One region of the Actinoallomurus bryophytorum genome, then DNA from elsewhere that is predicted to be linked to it. Evidence: riboswitches for the same ligand, from Rfam matches in the RefSeq annotation. Region 1 holds a riboswitch; the other holds the start of a gene.

The links. Region 1 has a riboswitch for glycine ahead of gcvP (aminomethyl-transferring glycine dehydrogenase). Riboswitches for the same ligand answer to the same signal wherever they lie in the genome.
Region 2: another riboswitch for glycine. It lies ahead of gcvT (glycine cleavage system aminomethyltransferase GcvT); the one in region 1 lies ahead of gcvP (aminomethyl-transferring glycine dehydrogenase).

Annotation. Positions count from the first base shown of each region.
Region 1 is NZ_VFOZ01000003.1:164,117-173,270, forward strand. It holds gene FB559_RS42040 (lysylphosphatidylglycerol synthase transmembrane domain-containing protein) at 1-1,783, opposite strand, end outside; gene FB559_RS42045 (TetR/AcrR family transcriptional regulator) at 1,981-2,760, opposite strand; gene FB559_RS42050 (ATP-binding cassette domain-containing protein) at 2,875-3,828, shown strand; gene FB559_RS42055 (ABC transporter permease) at 3,828-4,682, shown strand; glycine riboswitch at 4,755-4,852, shown strand; glycine riboswitch at 4,853-4,963, shown strand; gene gcvP (aminomethyl-transferring glycine dehydrogenase) at 5,014-7,848, shown strand; gene FB559_RS42065 (DUF2178 domain-containing protein) at 7,899-8,306, opposite strand; gene FB559_RS42070 (helix-turn-helix transcriptional regulator) at 8,284-8,487, opposite strand; gene FB559_RS42075 (tetratricopeptide repeat protein) at 8,760-9,154, shown strand, end outside.
Region 2 is NZ_VFOZ01000001.1:4,558,356-4,567,509, forward strand. It holds gene FB559_RS21590 (DUF4352 domain-containing protein) at 1-669, shown strand, start outside; gene FB559_RS21595 (hypothetical protein) at 645-1,016, opposite strand; gene FB559_RS21600 (alpha/beta hydrolase family protein) at 1,227-2,453, shown strand; glycine riboswitch at 2,566-2,663, shown strand; glycine riboswitch at 2,665-2,752, shown strand; gene gcvT (glycine cleavage system aminomethyltransferase GcvT) at 2,834-3,937, shown strand; gene gcvH (glycine cleavage system protein GcvH) at 3,934-4,317, shown strand; gene FB559_RS21615 (serine hydroxymethyltransferase) at 4,317-5,573, shown strand; gene lipA (lipoyl synthase) at 5,587-6,522, shown strand; gene FB559_RS21625 (L-serine ammonia-lyase) at 6,522-7,895, shown strand; gene FB559_RS21630 (hypothetical protein) at 7,905-9,086, opposite strand; gene FB559_RS21635 (MarR family winged helix-turn-helix transcriptional regulator) at 9,143-9,154, opposite strand, start outside.

The DNA.
Region 1 (9,154 bases):
GCGTGTTCACCGCGATGCCGCCCACCGCGGCGGGCGCCACCAGCTTGACGAACGACGCCGCGACCTGCACCAGGACCGTACGCCACAGGCGCAGGCGCTCGGGTACGAAGCCGATCAGCATGAACGCCGCCGCCAGGTAGCTGACCGCCGAGGCCAGCAGGCCGACGCCGAACCACCGCCAGTCCGCGTGGGAGATCAGCGCGACGACGTCGACGTTGCCGAGCTGGGACAGCAGGAGGTACGCCCCGGCGGTCCCGGCGATCACGCTGACCAGCGTCCGCGGGCTGAACCGGTCGAGCTGCGCGGGCTCGGCCGCGATCTCGGGCCGCAGGATCCGGATCTGTTCGCGGACCCCGCTGAGCAGGCCCTTGTCCCTGCGCAGGGCGGCGCGCGTGCTCCGGGCGAGCACCACCTTCTGCAGCAGGGGCACGGCGCCGGCGAGGGACTCGGGGCCGAGCACCTCCGCGGCCGTGCGCACCGCGCGCTCGGGACCGGCCCGCAGGGCCACGTCGGTCAGCAGCTGGGCCAGGTCGATGCGCAGGGCGAGGTCGCCGGCGGCGGTCTCGCCGGTGCGCAGGTCGATGAGGTAGGGCCGGCCGCCGGGGCCGACCAGGACGCTTTCGGCGACGAGCCGCCGATGCGCGAGCCGATGTCGCTGGAGCGTGCCGAGCAGACCCCAGACCGCGACGAGCAGCTCGTCGGTCAGCGCCTCTTCGGGCAGCTCCGCCAGCGTGCACCCCGGCACGTGCTCGTAGGCCAGCAGCGCCGCCTCGCTGCCGACCTCGGAGGTGGCCAGGAGCCGTGGGGTCGCGGCGTCCGCGGCAGCGGTGGCGTACGCCATCAGCGACTCCTGCTCCAGCGACCGGCGGAGCGAGCGGATCGTACGCCGTGGTGTCCCGCCCCGGAGGCGTACACGTCGCCACAGGCGGTAGATCAGGCCGGCGCTCTGCTGGTCGCGGTCGAGCACGGTCACGTCGATGCTGCGGCCGTCGGCGAGGATCGCGCCGTAGCCGCGGAAGCCGTCGGGATCCCCGGAGGTACGGGTGGCGCGGACCGCGTCGAGTCCGACCCGCCGCAGGGCGGTCATCACGGCACGGCCCGCCGGGCGGGTGTTGGGGGAGCCGACCGCGTAGAGCGTGGCGTAGCCGACGGCGCGCCCGATGACGTACGTCGTCACGACCGCGAGCGGGGTGATGGCGCCGGCCGCCAGCGAGGCGACCGCGTCCAGGCCGATGACCGCCCAGGTCACCATCTGCCAGCGCGCGCGTCCCCCGAGCCGCACCGCGGTGACGTAGGCGATGACCGGGGTGATGTCGATGTGCGCGGGGCCGGGGAACCAGCCGCCGTGCCGTCGCCACGTCAGGTACCACGCGAGGTCGCGCATGCCGGCGGCGGTCGCCCAGGAGTCGACGGTGAGTGACACGCCGAGCGCCACGACCGCCGCGATGACGCCGATCGCCACCCGCAGCCCGTCGCGGCGGATCACGCGGTCGACGCCGAAGGCGACCGGAACGGCGAGCACGCCGATGCCCGAGGCGAGCCCCGCGAGCGTGAGCAGCAGATGCGGGGCCTGCTCGGTCCCGTGGGTGATGTCGGAGGCGAGCCCGCTGGTCGTCTCCCGCGCCACGTGCGCGAGGCTGAGGATCACGACGATCACACCGAGGGACAGCAGGAACCGGATGGCGTCCGCCGGCCGCCGGATGCGCGCCGGCAGCGAGGGTTCGTCGACCACGGGACCGTCCGCGACGCCACGCGCGGCCTCGTCGCGGGTCCGCGTCAGCATGTAACCGTCGCGAGGCCGATCGGGGGATTCGTTAGCGGGCACGAGATGAATCTTCCCAGGCCCGGGCCCGGCTTATCGGCGTGATGCCCGCCGAGGGCATGGAAGGACACTTAAGTAGGCCCTTACGGTGCGGGCCGCAGTGCACTTTCGCGTCCCGGGAAAAGATCTGCCACAGGCCGCCCAAGTGGCCGGACGGCTCAGATGCCGAGGCGGGCGGCGATGCCGTCGAGCACGCACCCGAGGCCGAACTCGAACTGCCACTCGGCGTCGTCCTCGTTCGAGCCCTCGATGACGTAGCGGGCCACCTTCGGGTAACGGCCGGAGTTCAGCATCCACCGGACCCACGGCACGTAGGCGAGCCGCGCGTCGTCCTCGGACTTCCAGCCTTGCCGCTCGAGAGCCTCCCGCTGTGTCACCTCCGCGAAGACCGCGCCGCGCGCGAAGGAGTTGACCGTGCCGAACACGGCCATCATCGTGTCGACATCGAGGCCCAGGCCCTCGATGGAGCTCAGCGCCTTCTCCATGACGGCGACGTTGGCCGGGGACAGTGACGCCGGCACGCGGGCGAAGGCCTGGTACATCCAGCGATGCCGCAGGCTGAGGGCGCGCAGCTGCCTGGCGTAGGAGTCGGCGACGGTGCGCCATCCGGCGTCCGGCAGGGCGAGGTCGGCGGCCACCACGTCGAGCATCAGCTCATAGATCTCGTCCTTGCCGGTGACGTAGCGGTACAGGCCCATCGTCGCGACACCCAGCCGCTCGGCCAGATGCCGCATGGACACGGCGCTCAGGCCGTCGGCGTCGGCGATCTCGACGGCGGCGCGCGCGATCTGGTCGTGCGTCAGCGCCGGGCGCGGGCCGCGGCTCGAGCCCTCGATCCGCTCCCAGAGGGTCGGCTTCTGGTGGGTGCCCCGCTCTCGCCGCTCCTCGTAGGCGGAGCCGAAGGGGTTCTTCCGGCCTTCATCCCCAGGTGACGCCATGCCTGCCTCTCATCCCGATCGCGTACAACGTACCAGCACTTGTACAACGTACGCAGTTATGCGTACGTTGTACCCACAGCGCGTACGAGGTACGCAGTCAGAGGGGATCGCATGATGACGAGTTCGGAGTCGGCCGTCTGGGCCGAGGGATTGCACAAGCGCTTCGGCAGAACCGAAGCGCTACGAGGGGTCGACCTGAATGTGCCACGGGGGAGCGTCTTCGGCCTGCTCGGCCCGAACGGCGCCGGCAAGACCACGGCCGTGCGGATCCTGTCGACGCTCACGCTGCCCGACGCGGGCCAGGCGCGGGTCGCGGGGTACGACGTCGTCCGCGACGCCGACGAGGTGCGCTACCGGATCGGCCTGGCCGGCCAGCACGCCTCCATGGACGAGAAGCTGAGCGGCCGCGACAACCTGCGGCTGTTCGGGCGTCTGTACCACCTGTCGGCGAAGGACGCCCGCGCGCGAGCGGACGAGCTCCTCACCCGGTTCGGCCTCGCCGATGCCGGTGACCGGTTCGTCAAGACCTACTCCGGCGGCATGCGCCGCCGGATCGACCTGATCTCCAGCCTGATCACGGCGCCGCCGGTGCTGTTCCTGGACGAGCCGACGACGGGACTGGACCCGCGGAGCCGGGGAGAGATCTGGGACACCATCAGGGAGCTCGTCGCCGACGGGACGACCGTGCTGCTCACCACGCAGTACCTCGACGAGGCCGACCAGCTCGCCGACCGGATCGCGGTCGTCGACGCCGGGCGGGTGATCGCCTCGGGCAGCCCGGACGAGCTGAAGGCCGAGATCGGCAGCCGGCTCGACGTGGTCGTCCCCGATGTGCGCGGGCTGCCCGACGCGGCCGCCGTGCTCGCCCGGATCGGCACGCCGGACACCGAGCCGGAGTACCGCCGGGTCAGCGTGCCGGTCAGTGGCGGGTCCATGACCCTGCCGTCCGTGGTGCTCGAGCTGGACCGGGCCGGCGTCGAGGTCGAGGACGTGGCGCTGCGCCGCCCCACGCTCGACGAGGTGTTCCTCCGTCTGACCGGAAAGATCGACGAGAAGGTGAGTGCCTGATGGCCGTCGAACTGCCCGTACGGGCCATCGCACCGCCCGCACGCCCGTCCGGCCGCATGGACCGGATCCGCTGGACCTTGGTCGACGGCCGTACCGTGGTCTGGCGCAACCTCATGCAGCTCAAGTCACAGCCCGGCGAGCTGGTCGGCGCCATCATCTTCCCCGCGATCATGGTCGTCCTGTTCGGGTACGTGTTCGGCAGCGCGATCAAGGTTCCCGGCGGCGGCAACTACCGGGAGTACCTCATGCCCGGACTGTTCGCGATGACCGCGCTCACGAGCCTGATGACCACGATGCTGGCGGTCGCCACCGACGCCTCCAAGGGCGTCATGGACCGCTTCCGCTCGATGCCGATGGCCCGGTCCGCCGTTCCGTTCGGGCAGGTGGGCGGCGACATCCTGATCGGTGTCGTCGGCTTGGTCGCCATGGTCGGCTGCGGCTACGCCGTCGGCTGGCGCATCCACCACGGCATCCTGTCCGCGCTCGCCGCCTTCGGCCTGCTGATCCTGCTCCGGTACGCGCTGTCGTGGGCGGGAGTGCTGTTCGGGCTGCTCGTGAAGAACGAGGAGACGGCCGACCAGATGCTGCCGTTGGTCTTCCCGCTCTCGATGCTGTCCAACTCCTTCGTACCGACCGCGGGCATGCCGGCCTGGCTGCGGGTGATCTCGGACTGGAACCCGGTGAGCGCCGTCGTGGCGGCGTGCCGCGGTCTGTTCGGCAATCCGGGCGTCCCGGCCGGGCACGTGGCGTTGCCCCTGCAGCACCCGGTCGTCGCGACACTGCTCTGGTCCACCGTGCTGCTCGCGGTCTTCGCCCCGCTGGCGATCCGCCGCTACCGCACGGCGAACCGCTGACCCCGGTTACGGGTGGTGCGCGACGCGTTTTACGTGCAGGCGACAACCCTCCGGTAGGGTGGTAGACGCCGTCGAACCCGCGCGGGAGAGACTCCGGCACAACCAGCGCCGGAGCGCCGAAGGAGCAACCCTCCCCGGAACCTCTCAGGCAAAAGGACCGCGCGGGCCAGGCACCTCTGGAAAGCGGGACGCGGTGGTCATCCGGCCGCCCGTCCTCACCGAAGGTGCAAGCCGCGGACCTCGCGGCGAAGCTCTCAGGTTCAGGTGACAGAGGGGGAGACCGGCCACCGGTATGCCCGGTGGTACCCGCCCGCCGCCTGGAGGCTCCTTCATGACCGAGGTCCCGTTCGTTGATCGCCATGTCGGGCCGTCGCCGGCCGAACGCACTGAGATGGCCGAAGTCGCCGGATACGACGGAGTCGGCGCGCTCATCGACGCGGCGGTGCCCGTCAGGATCCGCACCGACCGGCCGCTCGACCTGCCGCCCGCGCTCAGCGAGGTCGGTGCGCTGGCCAGGCTGCGTGAGCTGGCGGCCGGCAACCAGGTCCTCACCTCGATGATCGGCCTGGGCTACTACGGGACCATCACCCCGGGCGTGATCCTCCGCAACGTGCTGGAGAACCCCGGCTGGTACACCGCGTACACGCCGTACCAGCCGGAGATCTCCCAGGGACGTCTCGAGGCACTGCTCAACTTCCAGACCATGGTGAGCGACCTGACCGGGCTCCCGGTGGCGAACGCCTCGCTGCTGGACGAGGGCACCGCCGCCGCGGAGGCGATGACCCTGGCGCACCGGGTGGCGCCGCGGGGGGGCGGCGACACCTTCCTGGTCGACGCCGACGTGCTGCCGCAGACGATCGAGGTGATCCGCACCCGGGCACTGCCGCTGGGCATCGAGGTGGTCGTCGCCGACACGTCGGCGGGCCTGCCGGAGGGCGACTTCTTCGGCGTGCTGCTGCAGTACCCGGGCGCGAGCGGCGTCGTACGCGACCTGGCCGAGGTCACCGAGGCGGCGCACGGGCGCGGCGCCCAGGTCGTGGTCGCCGCCGACCTGCTCGCGCTGACGCTGCTCAGGGCTCCGGGGGAGTTCGGCGCCGACATCGCGGTCGGCACCACGCAGCGCTTCGGCGTGCCGTACGGCTTCGGCGGCCCGCACGCCGGCTACATGTCCGTACGCGACGGCATCCAGCGGCAACTGCCCGGCCGTCTCGTCGGAGTCTCCGTGGACGCGGACGGCGACCGGGCGTACCGCCTCGCGCTGCAGACCCGCGAGCAGCACATCCGCCGGGAGAAGGCCACCAGCAACATCTGCACCGCACAGGTGCTGCTCGCCGTGATGGCGAGCATGTACGCCGTCTACCACGGCCCGGACGGCCTCAAGGGCATCGCCGAGCGGGTGCACGGACAGGCCTCGCGGGTCGCCGCCGGCCTGGAGGCGCTCGGCGCCGAGGTGGTGCACCAGGCGTTCTTCGACACGGTGCTCGTCCGAGTGCCGGGCCGCGTCGACGAGGTCGTGCGGGGTGCGCGCGAGCGCGGCATCAACCTGCGTCCGGTCGACGCCGACCACGTGGGGATCTCCTGCGACGAGACCACCACCGACGAGCACGTCGCCGGGGTTCTGCGGGCGTTCGGGGCCGAGGACGCACCGCCGGCGGCCGGCAGCGCGCTGCCCGCGGCCCTGCGGCGCGAGAGTGAGTTCCTGACCCATCCGGTCTTCCACGCGCACCGCTCGGAGACCTCGATGCTGCGCTACCTGCGCCGGCTCCAGGACAAGGACATCGCGCTGGACCGTTCGATGATCCCGCTCGGGTCCTGCACGATGAAGCTGAACGCCACGACCGAGATGGAGCCGATCACCTGGCCGGAGTTCGCCCAGATCCACCCGTTCGCGCCACTGGAGCAGGCACAGGGCTACGTCGAGCTGATCGGCGAGCTGGAGTCGTGGCTGGCCGAGATCACCGGGTACGCCAAGGTCTCGGTGCAGCCGAACGCCGGCTCGCAGGGTGAGCTGGCCGGCCTGCTCGCCGTGCACGGCTACCACGCGGCACGCGGCGAGAGCCACCGGAACATCTGCCTCATCCCGTCCTCGGCGCACGGCACCAACGCCGCCAGCGCCGTGATGGCCGGGATGCGGGTCGTCGTCGTCAAGAGCACCGAGAGCGGCGACATCGACCTCGACGACCTGCACGCCAAGATCGACAAGCACCGTGACGCCCTCGCGGCGATCATGGTGACGTACCCCTCGACGCACGGCATCTACGAGGAGACGATCGCCGACGTCTGCAAGAGCGTGCACGACGCCGGCGGTCAGGTGTACGTCGACGGCGCCAACCTCAACGCCCTGGTCGGCCTGGCCCGCCTCGGGGAGTTCGGCTCCGACGTCTCCCACCTGAACCTCCACAAGACCTTCTGCATCCCGCACGGCGGCGGTGGCCCGGGCGTCGGCCCGGTGGGCGTACGCGAGCACCTGGTGCCGTTCCTGCCCAACCATCCGCTGCGGCCCGAGGCCGGACCGGAGACGGGCAGCGGTCCGATCTCGGCGGCTCCGTGGGGGTCGGCGGGCATCCTGCCGATCTCCTGGGCCTACATCGCGATGATGGGCCCCGACGGCCTGCGCGAAGCGACCGAGGCGGCCGTGCTCGCCGCGAACTACGTGGCGAAGCGGCTCGCCGACCACTACCCGGTGCTCTACTCCGGCCGCGGCGGCCTCGTCGCGCACGAGTGCATCATCGACATCCGGAAGATCACCAAGGACACGAAGGTCACCGCTGAGGACGTCGCCAAGCGGCTCATCGACTACGGCCTGCACGCCCCGACGCTCGCGTTCCCGGTGGCCGGCACGCTGATGATCGAGCCGACCGAGAGCGAGGACCGCGCGGAGCTCGACCGTTTCTGCGACGCGATGATCGAGATCCGGCGGGAGATCGACCGCGTCGCCTCGGGGGAGTTCGACGCCGACGACAACCCGCTGAAGAACGCCCCGCACACGGCCGCGTCGCTGCTCACCGTCGACTGGAAGCACCCCTACACCCGCGAGGACGCGGCCTACCCGGTGCCGTCGCTGCGGGAGAACAAGTACTGGTCGCCGGTGCGCCGCATCGACCAGGCCTACGGTGACCGCAACCTGGTCTGCTCCTGCCCTCCGCCGGAGGCCTTCGAGTCCTGAGCCCGTACGCGGAGGCCGGGCCGTGATCACGGCCCGGCCTCCGCGGTCGTTCAGTGGCGCCGTGACTCGTAGACGATCGAGATGACGAACGCGGCGCCGCCGACGCCGCAGAGCACGCCCCACGTGCCCGGATCCGTCCCTTGGGCGAGACGGACGAAGACCATGACGACCGCGAGGGTGATGAGCACGTACAAGGTGTTCGCGGCCGCCTTCGTCGTGATCATCGAGCGCCGCTCGTCCGGGGCGTCCTCGCGCAGCAGCGCGACCGCCTCGCTGCGCCGGGAGAAGACCACCAGCACGAGCCCGTACGCGAGCATCACGCCGGCGCCGGTCGCCGCCAGGAGCGGCCGATGGTGGGCCAGGAACACGGCCGCGTACCCGGCCGCGAACACCACGCACAGCCCCGGCACGAGCCACCGCCGCGCGCCTCTCGTCTCATCGGTCCTCGTCGTCGACATGGAAGACCTCCTCCACGCTCTTGCCGAAATAGCGGGCCATACGGATCGCCAGCGGCAGGGAGGGGTCGTACCGGCCCTGCTCGATCGCGTTGATGGTCTGGCGTGACACGCCGAGCGCCTGGCCGAGTGCCTGCTGGGAGAGGCCCTTGGCCGTCCGCAGCTCCCGTACGTCACTCCGCATGGTGTAAAGCTCCTTTTACGTTCACTGGAAAGTACGCTTTACATCGTCGCGGTGTCAAGGACACTTTCCATCGCTCTCCATCGCCCCGAGTTCTCCGGTGGCCCGAGCCGGACATGGCCGTCACGCTATGGGACGGAGCGGTCCCGGCACCGTTAGGCTCATCCCACACGCCGCCTACCCCCAAAGGGCACGGAAATGAGTGCGAGCGACGCCTGCGAGGCGCCGGTGAGTACGTCCGGCGACGGTTCTGTTCAGATCTGCCGGAGCGAGTCATGACCACCCCACCGGACGAGACGGCCGCGGACCCGTCGACCCGCCTCGAAGAGGCACGAGCGCACGCCGAGGAGGGCAGGCTCGACCGCGCGGCGGAGCTGTTCCGCGAAGTGCTCGCGGCCGGTGACACCTCCGAACGCGCGCAGGCGGCCCTCGGCCTCGCGGTCGTGCTCGAGGGCGAGGGCGACCACGACGGCGCGCGCGAGGCCGACCGGATCGCGATCGGCACCGCGGACCCGGAGTACGGCGCGCGCGCCGCCTACCATCTGGCGCTGTCGTGGGAACGCGACGGCGACCGTGACCGGGCGCGTGAGGCGTGGCAGACCGTCGTCGACTTCGGCAACCCCGCCTACCTCCCGCCGGCCTGCCTCGCGCTGGCGCAGATCGCCGACGA
Region 2 (9,154 bases), on a different contig from region 1:
GCCGCCGGATTGATGGCGCTGCTCACCGGTTGCGGAACGGCCGCCCAGACGGCCAAGAACCCGGAACCCACCAGCACCCCGCTCCGTGTCCACCAGGCGAACGTCGGTACCGCGATCATCCTCACCGGCGTGGACGACGCGAACGGGGCGGGCACCCTCAAGCTCGCCGTCAAGGTCAAGGACGTCGTCTCCACCGCCGTCGGCCAGGGCGCGTTCGAGAACCCTCGCAAGGGGGAGCGGTTCGCGGCAGTGCGGTTCGTGTTCAAGAACGTCGGGATCACGCCGTACCACGACAGCCCCACCTTCGGCGCGAAGGTCATCGACACCGCCGGTCACGCCTATGACCCGACCGTGGCGACGGTGTCGGCGGGCCCGGGCTTCTCCCGCGTCGTGAGCCTGCTGCGCGGCCAGGTCAAGTCCGGCTACATCGTCTTCGCCGTGCCCAGAACCGCCAAGATCGTCGGCGTGCAGTACGCCCTGAACGCCGGCTACGCCACCGAACTCGGCGAATGGCACGTGCCGCCCCGCCCGCAGCAGACGCTGCTGGGGACGCCCACCCACCTGAACAGACCCGGCCGGCACCGGCGGTCACCGCACTGGCGGCCGACCATGAGCCACCGGCCCTGGACGCCGTCGCCGACGTGTCACCAGTGGTGCTCCCACGGCTGAGCACGGCGTTTCGCATCGGGCACGGCACCGTCGACCCGGACCGCGCTACTTCGCACTCTGTGAGGGCAGCTCGGTCTCGCCGCGAAGCCAGCGGCGGAGCAGCTCCGGTCGGCCGTCCGGCCGACGAGCCTGATCCCGCCGCGCCCGTCGGGAACGGCCAGGTCTCCGGTGTCGTACCAGCCGTCGTCGTGATCGGCCAGTACGTGGGGGTCTCCGCCGTCACGACCCGTCGTGGCCAGGCACACGCTCCCGCCGCGCACGAACAGTCGCGCCGGGTGTCCGGCCGAGATCTCCGCGCGGCCGTCACCGCGCAGGTCGATCTCCAGCGCTTCGTGCGGACGCCCCACGCTGTGCAGGGCCCGCCTTCCGATCCGTTCCTCCGAAGGCCCCGTATTCCTCGCCCGCAGACCAGCACACCATGCCGGAACAGTAACGGCACATCACTCGGTTCGGCCCTGGGTGGGGACAACCGAACCCCCGCTCGCGTGGTGACCCCATTGGGCGGACGCGCGCGGCTCAGCAGCATGAGAGACACCCGATCCGGAGGTCTCCATCCCATGCGAAAGTCCCGCGTCACACGACTGCTCATCGGCGGCCTGATCACGGGCGCCCTGGTCACGGCGGGTCCCGCCGTCTCATCGGCCGTGACCCCGAAGACCGGCGCCCCCGGGCTCACAAGGCTCGTACTGCCGGCACCGTCCGGCCCGTACGCGGTCGGCACGGTGGCGCTGCGCCTGGTCGACCACTCGCGGCCCGATCCCTGGGTGCCCGCGCAGCCGTACCGGGAGCTGATGGTCAGTGCCTTCTACCCGGCGAGCGACGCCGGCGCGTACCCGGTCGCGCCGCAGATGTCGCCGGCCGCGGCGAAGCACTTCGACGAGTCCCTCGGCACACCCGTGCACGAGGGCTGGGGCATCCCCCCGGGAAAGGTGCCCTGGGGCGCCACCCTGACGCACTCCCACGCGAACGCTCCCGTCCAGGCCGGCCGCCATCCGGTCGTGCTGTACTCGCCCGGCCTCGGCGACCCACGGACGCTGGGCACGACGCTCGCCGAGGACCTCGCCTCCCGCGGCTACGTCGTCGTGACGATCGACCACACCTATGACGCGTCCGAGGTGGAGTTCCCCGGCGGCCGGGTCGAGCCTTTCAAAGTGCCGGTGGACGGGGACATCCTGTCCACGCTGAAGAAGCTGGTGAGCGTACGGGTGGCCGACACCCGCTTCGTGCTCGACCGGCTTCCCACGCTCCCGAACGGACTCGGTGCCGCGCTCGATCCCGGCAAGATCGGCATGTTCGGCCAGTCGGCGGGCGGCTTCACCGCGCTGCAGACCATGCACGACGATCCGCGGGTCGCGGCCGCCGCGGACCTGGACGGCACGCTCGGCTTCGACCAGGACGACGGCGGTCCCGGCCTGTCACCGCTCGCCGAGGACGGGCTGAGGCGGCCGTTCCTGCTCATGGGCAGCCAGGCGAGCGACCACCACACCGTACGGTCGTGGGAGGCGCTCTGGTCGAACAGCGACGGCCCGAAGCTGGACCTTCACCTGCGCGGCTCGAAGCACCACAGCTACACCGACATGGAGTCCCTCGTGCCGCAGCTGAGCAAGATCGGCCTGCCGTCGGAGGCGGCGTACGAGGACATCGGCTGGATCGACCCGGCGCGCGCCGTTGCGACCGAGCGCGCGTACCTGGCCGCCTTCTTCGACCGCCACCTGCGCGGTCGCGACGACGGCCTGCTCGACGGGCCGTCGCCCCGGTACCCGGAGGTGTCCTTCGTACGCTGACGGAGCCGATGATCACGATCCGCGGCGGACCGAGCCGGTCCGCCGCGGATCGCGTGCGCCAACGCGCCACTATCGCGGCGACGGCGGGCGCTGCTAGCCTGGCCAGAGCCGTTGATCCCACGCGGGAGAGCGCCCGGGCCGCCAGCCCGGGCCGCCGAAGGAGCAAATCCTCCCCGGAACCTCTCAGGCGAAGAGAACCGCGTGGACCAGGCGACCTCTGGAAAGCGGAGCGACGCTCCCGCCGAAGGTGCAAGCCCTCACGGGTGAAGCTCTCAGGCACCGATGACAGAGGGGGAGGCGCCGAAACCGCATGCCGCGTGCCAGTGGGACGATGAGACCCGCCAGTACGTGAGCGCCTGCGCGATAAGGAGCCTGCCGCGATGTCCGCTCCGGACACCAAGAAGACACCACTCGCCGAGGTCCACGAGGACCTGGGCGCCACCGTCACCGAGTTCGCCGGCTATCTGATGCCGCTGCGCTACGGCAGCGAGACCGCCGAACACCAGGCCGTACGCACGAGCGCCGGGCTGTTCGACCTCTCCCACATGGGGGAGATCTTCGTCACCGGGACCCAGGCCGGGGCCGCCCTCGACCACGCGCTCATCGGGCATCTGTCGGCGCTCGCGGTCGGCCGGGCGCGGTACACGATGATCTGCGACCCGCAGGGCGGCGTGCTGGACGACCTGATCGTCTACCGGCTGGCCGCCGAGACCTTCCTGGTCGTCGCCAACGCCTCGAACGCCGCCCTCGTCCACTCCGAGCTGGTCAAACGCTCCGATGGCTTCGAGGGCGCCACCGTCGACGACCGCTCCGACGCGTACGCGCTGGTCGCCGTCCAGGGGCCGAAGGCCCAGGCGATCCTGAGCAAGCTCACCGACGCGCCGGTGGCCGACCTGAAGTACTACGCGGGCCTGCCCGGTGCCGTGGCGGGGATCGACGCCCTGATCGCCCGTACCGGATACACCGGCGAGGACGGCTTCGAGCTGTTCGTCCCCGCGAGCGACGCCGTGACCGTGTGGGAGGCGCTCACCGAGGCGGGCGGCGACGAGCTGCGGCCGTGCGGGCTGTCCGCGCGTGACACGCTGCGCCTCGAGGCCGGGATGCCGCTGTACGGCAACGAGCTCACGACCGCGACGACCCCGTACGACGCCGGTCTGGGCAGGACCATCAAGTTCGACAAGGGCGACTTCGTGGGCCGTGCGGCACTAGCCGCGCTGGCCGACGAGACGCCTGAGCGCACACTCATCGGACTCGTGGCCAAGGGGCGCCGGGTGCCCCGGCACGGGTACGAAATCGTGGGATCAGACGGCACGCCGTGCGGAGTCGTGACCAGCGGCGCGCCATCCCCGACACTGGGCAAGCCCATCGCCATGGGCTATATCGACGCGGGTCACACCGAAGACACCGATCTTTACGTGGACATCCGCGGCAAAAACGAGCCGGTCGACAAGGTCGCCCTGCCCTTCTATAGGAGGACCCCGTGAGCACCGTTCCCGAGACGCTTTCCTACACGGAGGAGCACGAGTGGATTACCGAGCCCGCCGAAGGCGTTGTCACCATCGGGATCACCGCCTATGCCGCCGACGCCCTCGGTGACATCGTCTACGTCTCGCTGCCCCAGGAGGGCGCGTCGGTCGAGGCCGGGGAGCCCTGTGGTGAGGCGGAGTCCACCAAGTCGGTGAGTGACATCTACTCACCGGTGACGGGAGAGGTCGTGGCGGTGAACGGTTCGGTCGAGGAGGACCCGGCCGTGATCAATGCCGACCCGTACGGCGAGGGCTGGCTGTTCAAGATCCGTACGGATGGCGACGCCCCCGACCTGCTCGACGCCCCCGCGTACTCCAAGCTGATCGAGGAGGCGTGATGAGCCTGACCAACGCCTCTCTTGCCGACGCCGACCCGGAGGTCGCCGCGGCGATCGCGGACGAGCTGCACCGCCAGCAGTCCACCCTGGAGATGATCGCCTCGGAGAACTTCGCGCCGGTGAGCGTGCTCGAGGCCCAGGGCTCGGTGATGACCAACAAGTACGCCGAGGGTTACCCGGGTCGGCGCTACTACGGCGGCTGTGAGTACGTCGACGTGACCGAGCAACTGGCGATCGACCGCGCCAAGGAGCTGTTCGGCGCGGACCACGCCAACGTGCAGCCGCACTCGGGCGCGCAGGCCAACATCGCGGTCTACTTCGCGCTGTTGCAGCCCGGCGACACCATCCTGGGCCTGGACCTGGCGCACGGCGGCCACCTGACCCACGGCATGAAGATCAACTACTCCGGCAAGATGTTCAACGTCGCCGCGTACCACGTGGGCGACGACGGCCTGGTGGACATGGACGAGGTCGCCCGGCTGGCCCACGAGCACCGGCCGAAGATGATCGTCGCCGGCTGGTCGGCGTACCCGCGCCGGCTCGACTTCGCCGCGTTCCGCCGCGTCGCGGACGAGACCGGTGCGCTGTTGATGGTTGACATGGCGCACTTCGCCGGGCTCGTCGCCGCGGGCCTGCACCCCTCGCCGGTGCCGCACGCCGACATCGTCACGACCACGACGCACAAGACGCTGTGCGGGCCTCGTGGCGGCCTCATCCTCTGCCGAGAGGAGTTCGCCAAGAAGATCAACTCCGCGGTGTTCCCGGGCACGCAGGGTGGCCCGCTCGAACACGTCATCGCCGCCAAGGCGGTCGCCCTGAAGATCGCCGCGTCGGAGGAGTTCGCCGAGCGCCAGCGCCGTACGGTCGAGGGTGCGCGCACCCTCGCCTCGCGGCTCCTGCGCGAGGACTCCGCCAAGGCGGGCGTCAAGGTCCTGACCGGCGGCACCGACGTGCACCTGGTGCTGGTCGACCTGGTCGAGTCCGAGCTGACCGGGCGCGACGCCGAGGACCGCCTCCACGACATCGGCATCACCGTCAACCGCAACGCCGTACCCAACGACCCGCGCCCCCCGATGGTGACGTCGGGTCTGCGGATCGGCACGCCGGCACTGGCCACGCGTGGCTTCCAGGAGGCGGACTTCGCCGAGGTCGCCGACGTGATCGCGCTGGCTCTCCAGCCGTCATTCGACTCAGCCGCGCTGTCGGCCCGGGTACGCGACCTGGCCGAGCGGCACCCGCTATATCCCAGTTTGTGAGAGATGTGAACTGATGACCATCGCCCCGGAGGGCCGCAAGCTGCTGAGGGTCGAGGCGCGTAACGCCGAGACCCCGATCGAGCGCAAGCCGCCCTGGATCAAGACCCGGATGAAGATGGGCCCGCAGTATCGCGAGCTGACCGACCTGGTGCGCAGCGAGGGTCTGCACACGGTGTGTCAGGAGGCCGGCTGTCCCAACATCTTCGAATGCTGGGAGGACCGCGAGGCCACCTTCCTCATCGGCGGCGACCAGTGCACCCGCCGCTGTGACTTCTGCCAGATCGACACCGGCAAGCCCGCCGCGTACGACCCCGACGAGCCCCGGCGCGTCGCCGACTCCGTCGAGCAGATGGGCCTGCGGTACGCCACGATCACCGGCGTCGCCCGCGACGACCTGGCCGACGGCGGCGCCTGGCTGTACGCCGAGACCGTCCGCCAGATCCACTCCCGGCTGCCCGGCTGCGGCGTCGAGCTGCTCATCCCCGACTTCAACGCCGTACCCTCCCAGCTCGCCGAGGTCTTCTCCGCGCGCCCCGAGGTCCTCGCGCACAACGTGGAGACGGTCCCGCGGATCTTCAAGCGGATCCGCCCGGCCTTCCGGTACGAACGGTCGCTCTCGGTCATCACACAGGCGCGTTCGGCGGGCCTGGTCACCAAGTCCAACCTCATCCTCGGCATGGGCGAGACCCGCGAGGAGATCTCCCAGGCGATGCGCGACCTGTACGACGCGGGTTGCGAGCTGCTCACCATCACCCAGTACCTCCGTCCCTCGCCCCGGCACCACCCGGTCGAGCGCTGGGTCAAGCCGGAGGAGTTCGTCGAGCTGAAGGCGGAGGCCGAGGAGATCGGCCTGGTCGGCGTCATGTCCGGCCCGCTCGTACGCTCCAGCTACCGCGCCGGGCGCCTCTACCAGCAGGCCATGGAGGCCCGCAGCGCCGTGGCGAAGTAATGGCGATCAGCGTCTTCGACCTGTTCAAGATCGGTATCGGCCCGTCCAGCTCGCACACGGGCGGGCCGATGGCGGCGGCCCACCGCTTCGCGCTCGGCCTTTCCGACGACGGCCTCCTGGAGAAGACCGCGTCGGTACGTGTGGTGCTGTACGGCTCGCTCGGCCTGACCGGCAAGGGGCACGGCAGCGACAAGGCCGTGATGCTGGGCCTGGAGGGCGACAAACCGGAGCTGGTCGATGTCTCGGGCGTGGACGCCCGCGTGGCCGCCGCGCGTTCGAGCGGTGTCATCCGCCTGTTCGGCGACCACGAGGTGCCCTTCGTCGTCGGCGACCACCTCGTCTTCGAACGAAAGAAGTCACTGCCCCACCACCCGAACGGCATGCGCTTCACCGCGCATGATGCCTCGGACACCCCGCTGCGCGAGAAGGTGTACTACTCGGTCGGCGGCGGCTTCGTCGTCGACGAGGACGCCACCGGTGCCGACCGCATCAAGCCGGACGACACCGAGGTGCCGTACCCGTTCGCGACCGGCGCCTCGCTTCTTGACCTGACCCGCGAGACCGGCCTGTCGATCCCGGCGCTGGTGATGGAGAACGAGAAGGCGTTCGGGCGTGACGAGGCGGAGATCCGCGCTCGCCTGCTCGAGCTGTGGCGCGTCATGCAAGAGAGCGTCGAACGCGGCTGCACGCGCGAGGGCCTGCTCCCGGGTGGCCTGAAGGTACGCCGCCGCGCCCAGCAACTGCACACGAAACTGGTCACCGAGACCGGCACCGACCCCCTGCAGGCGATGGACTGGGTGACGCTGTTCGCCCTGGCGGTCAACGAGGAGAACGCCGCCGGCGGCCGCATCGTCACCGCCCCGACCAACGGCGCCGCCGGCATCGTCCCGGCCGTGCTGCACTACTACGACAAGTACGTCCCGGGCGCCTCGGACGAGGGCGTCATACGCTTCCTGCTCACCGCCGGAGCCATGGGCGTCATCATCAAGGAGAACGCCTCCATCTCGGGCGCGGAGGTGGGCTGCCAGGGAGAGGTCGGCTCGGCCTGCGCGATGGCGGCCGCAGGCCTGACGGAGATCCTCGGCGGCACACCGGAGCAGGTGGAGAACGCCGCCGAGATCGGCATCGAACACAACCTGGGCCTGACCTGCGACCCGGTCGGCGGCCTGGTCCAGGTGCCCTGCATCGAGCGCAACGCGGTCGCCTCCATCAAGGCCATCAGCGCCTCACGCCTGGCCCTGAGGGGCGACGGCCGCCACTTCGTGTCGCTGGACAAGGCCATCAAGACGATGCGCGACACAGGCCGCGACATGCTCGACAAGTACAAGGAGACCTCACGCGGCGGCCTCGCCGTGAACGTCATCGAATGCTGACCGGGGCGCTCATCGCGCGCCGGTGCCGGGATCCCAGGTGACGGTCTCCAGATCGCCCAGGTCATCCACGGCCACGTCGTCCTCTCTGGCCAGAGCCTGGATCATGGTCACGGCCTCGTCGCGCGTGACGTACCGGCCCCGGGAACGGTGGTGGGCGGGCTCGGGTGTCTCCAGCCAGAGCCTCGGCTCGCCGGGCCCCTGCCACCTCATCTGGACGATGCCTTCCGACCTTCCGGTGAAGATCAGGTAGTTGCCGTCCGTGGGCGCGAGCGCGTCCAGCCACAGCAGGCACTCCTCCAGGGAAGCGGGGTGGCCGTCCTGGTCGTGGCGCCGGCGCTCGCCGTCATTCACGTGCATCATCAGCATGTGTTCGGACGGCTGCCGCGTCTCCAATGCGGCGGGCTCGAAGTCGGCGCCGCCGAACAGCGGGCCGAAGACGGCCCAGGCCGAAAGCCGGGAGATGTCCACATCGACGGCCTCGGCCTTACCGGGGATCTGGAGCGTGCCGCGCAGCCGGTCCCAATCGCGGCGCAGCCGCAGATCATGACCGCGTGTGTCCATGACCGACAACTGGACATCGTCCAGCAGGGCGGGCAGATTCCGCTCCAACACCACCCTTGCCTGCACCAGTGCGGGCTTCGAACTCCTGCGGCTGCGACGGTTGCGTCGATACAGGCCGCCCACGCCATCGTCAAGGCGCCGCACGTCCGCCCTCGGCGACGGCTCACGGGTCCAGTCGTAGTGCCGGATGGCCAGGTTCTTGCCGATGATGCCCGGCCGGCAGGCCTCGTACTCCTCACCATCGACGACCTCGGAACGATGCACCGGGATGACCTGCGTCCCGATGTCCGCCAACGGACCGTCCCTGAAGAAGTCGGTGTGTCCGGGACCGAGCAGGACGGCCCGATCCAGCGCGAACCCCGGAACCTCGATCGGGCGCGGCCGAACGATCGAACCGAGGTCGTCGGCGTCCGCGAGATCGTCCACGGCGTCCAGCAGCGCACCCACGACATCGTCTCGGTAGCCCTTGTTGGCATGGACCACCAGGACCCGATCGCCGCGGACCCGGTACACGAAAGTCCCCACCCAGCCGCTCTCCACCAGGACGTCGTGGCGGCCGATCCGCGCGGGCACCGCAGGAGCAGTGCGGCCTTCCTGGATCAGGTCGGTGAGAGGAGCGCCATCGATCATGCGGGACAACCTAGTTCTTCCAATAAGTGCGGCCGAACCCTCCAGGTCGATCGTCTTCAGAGCGGCGC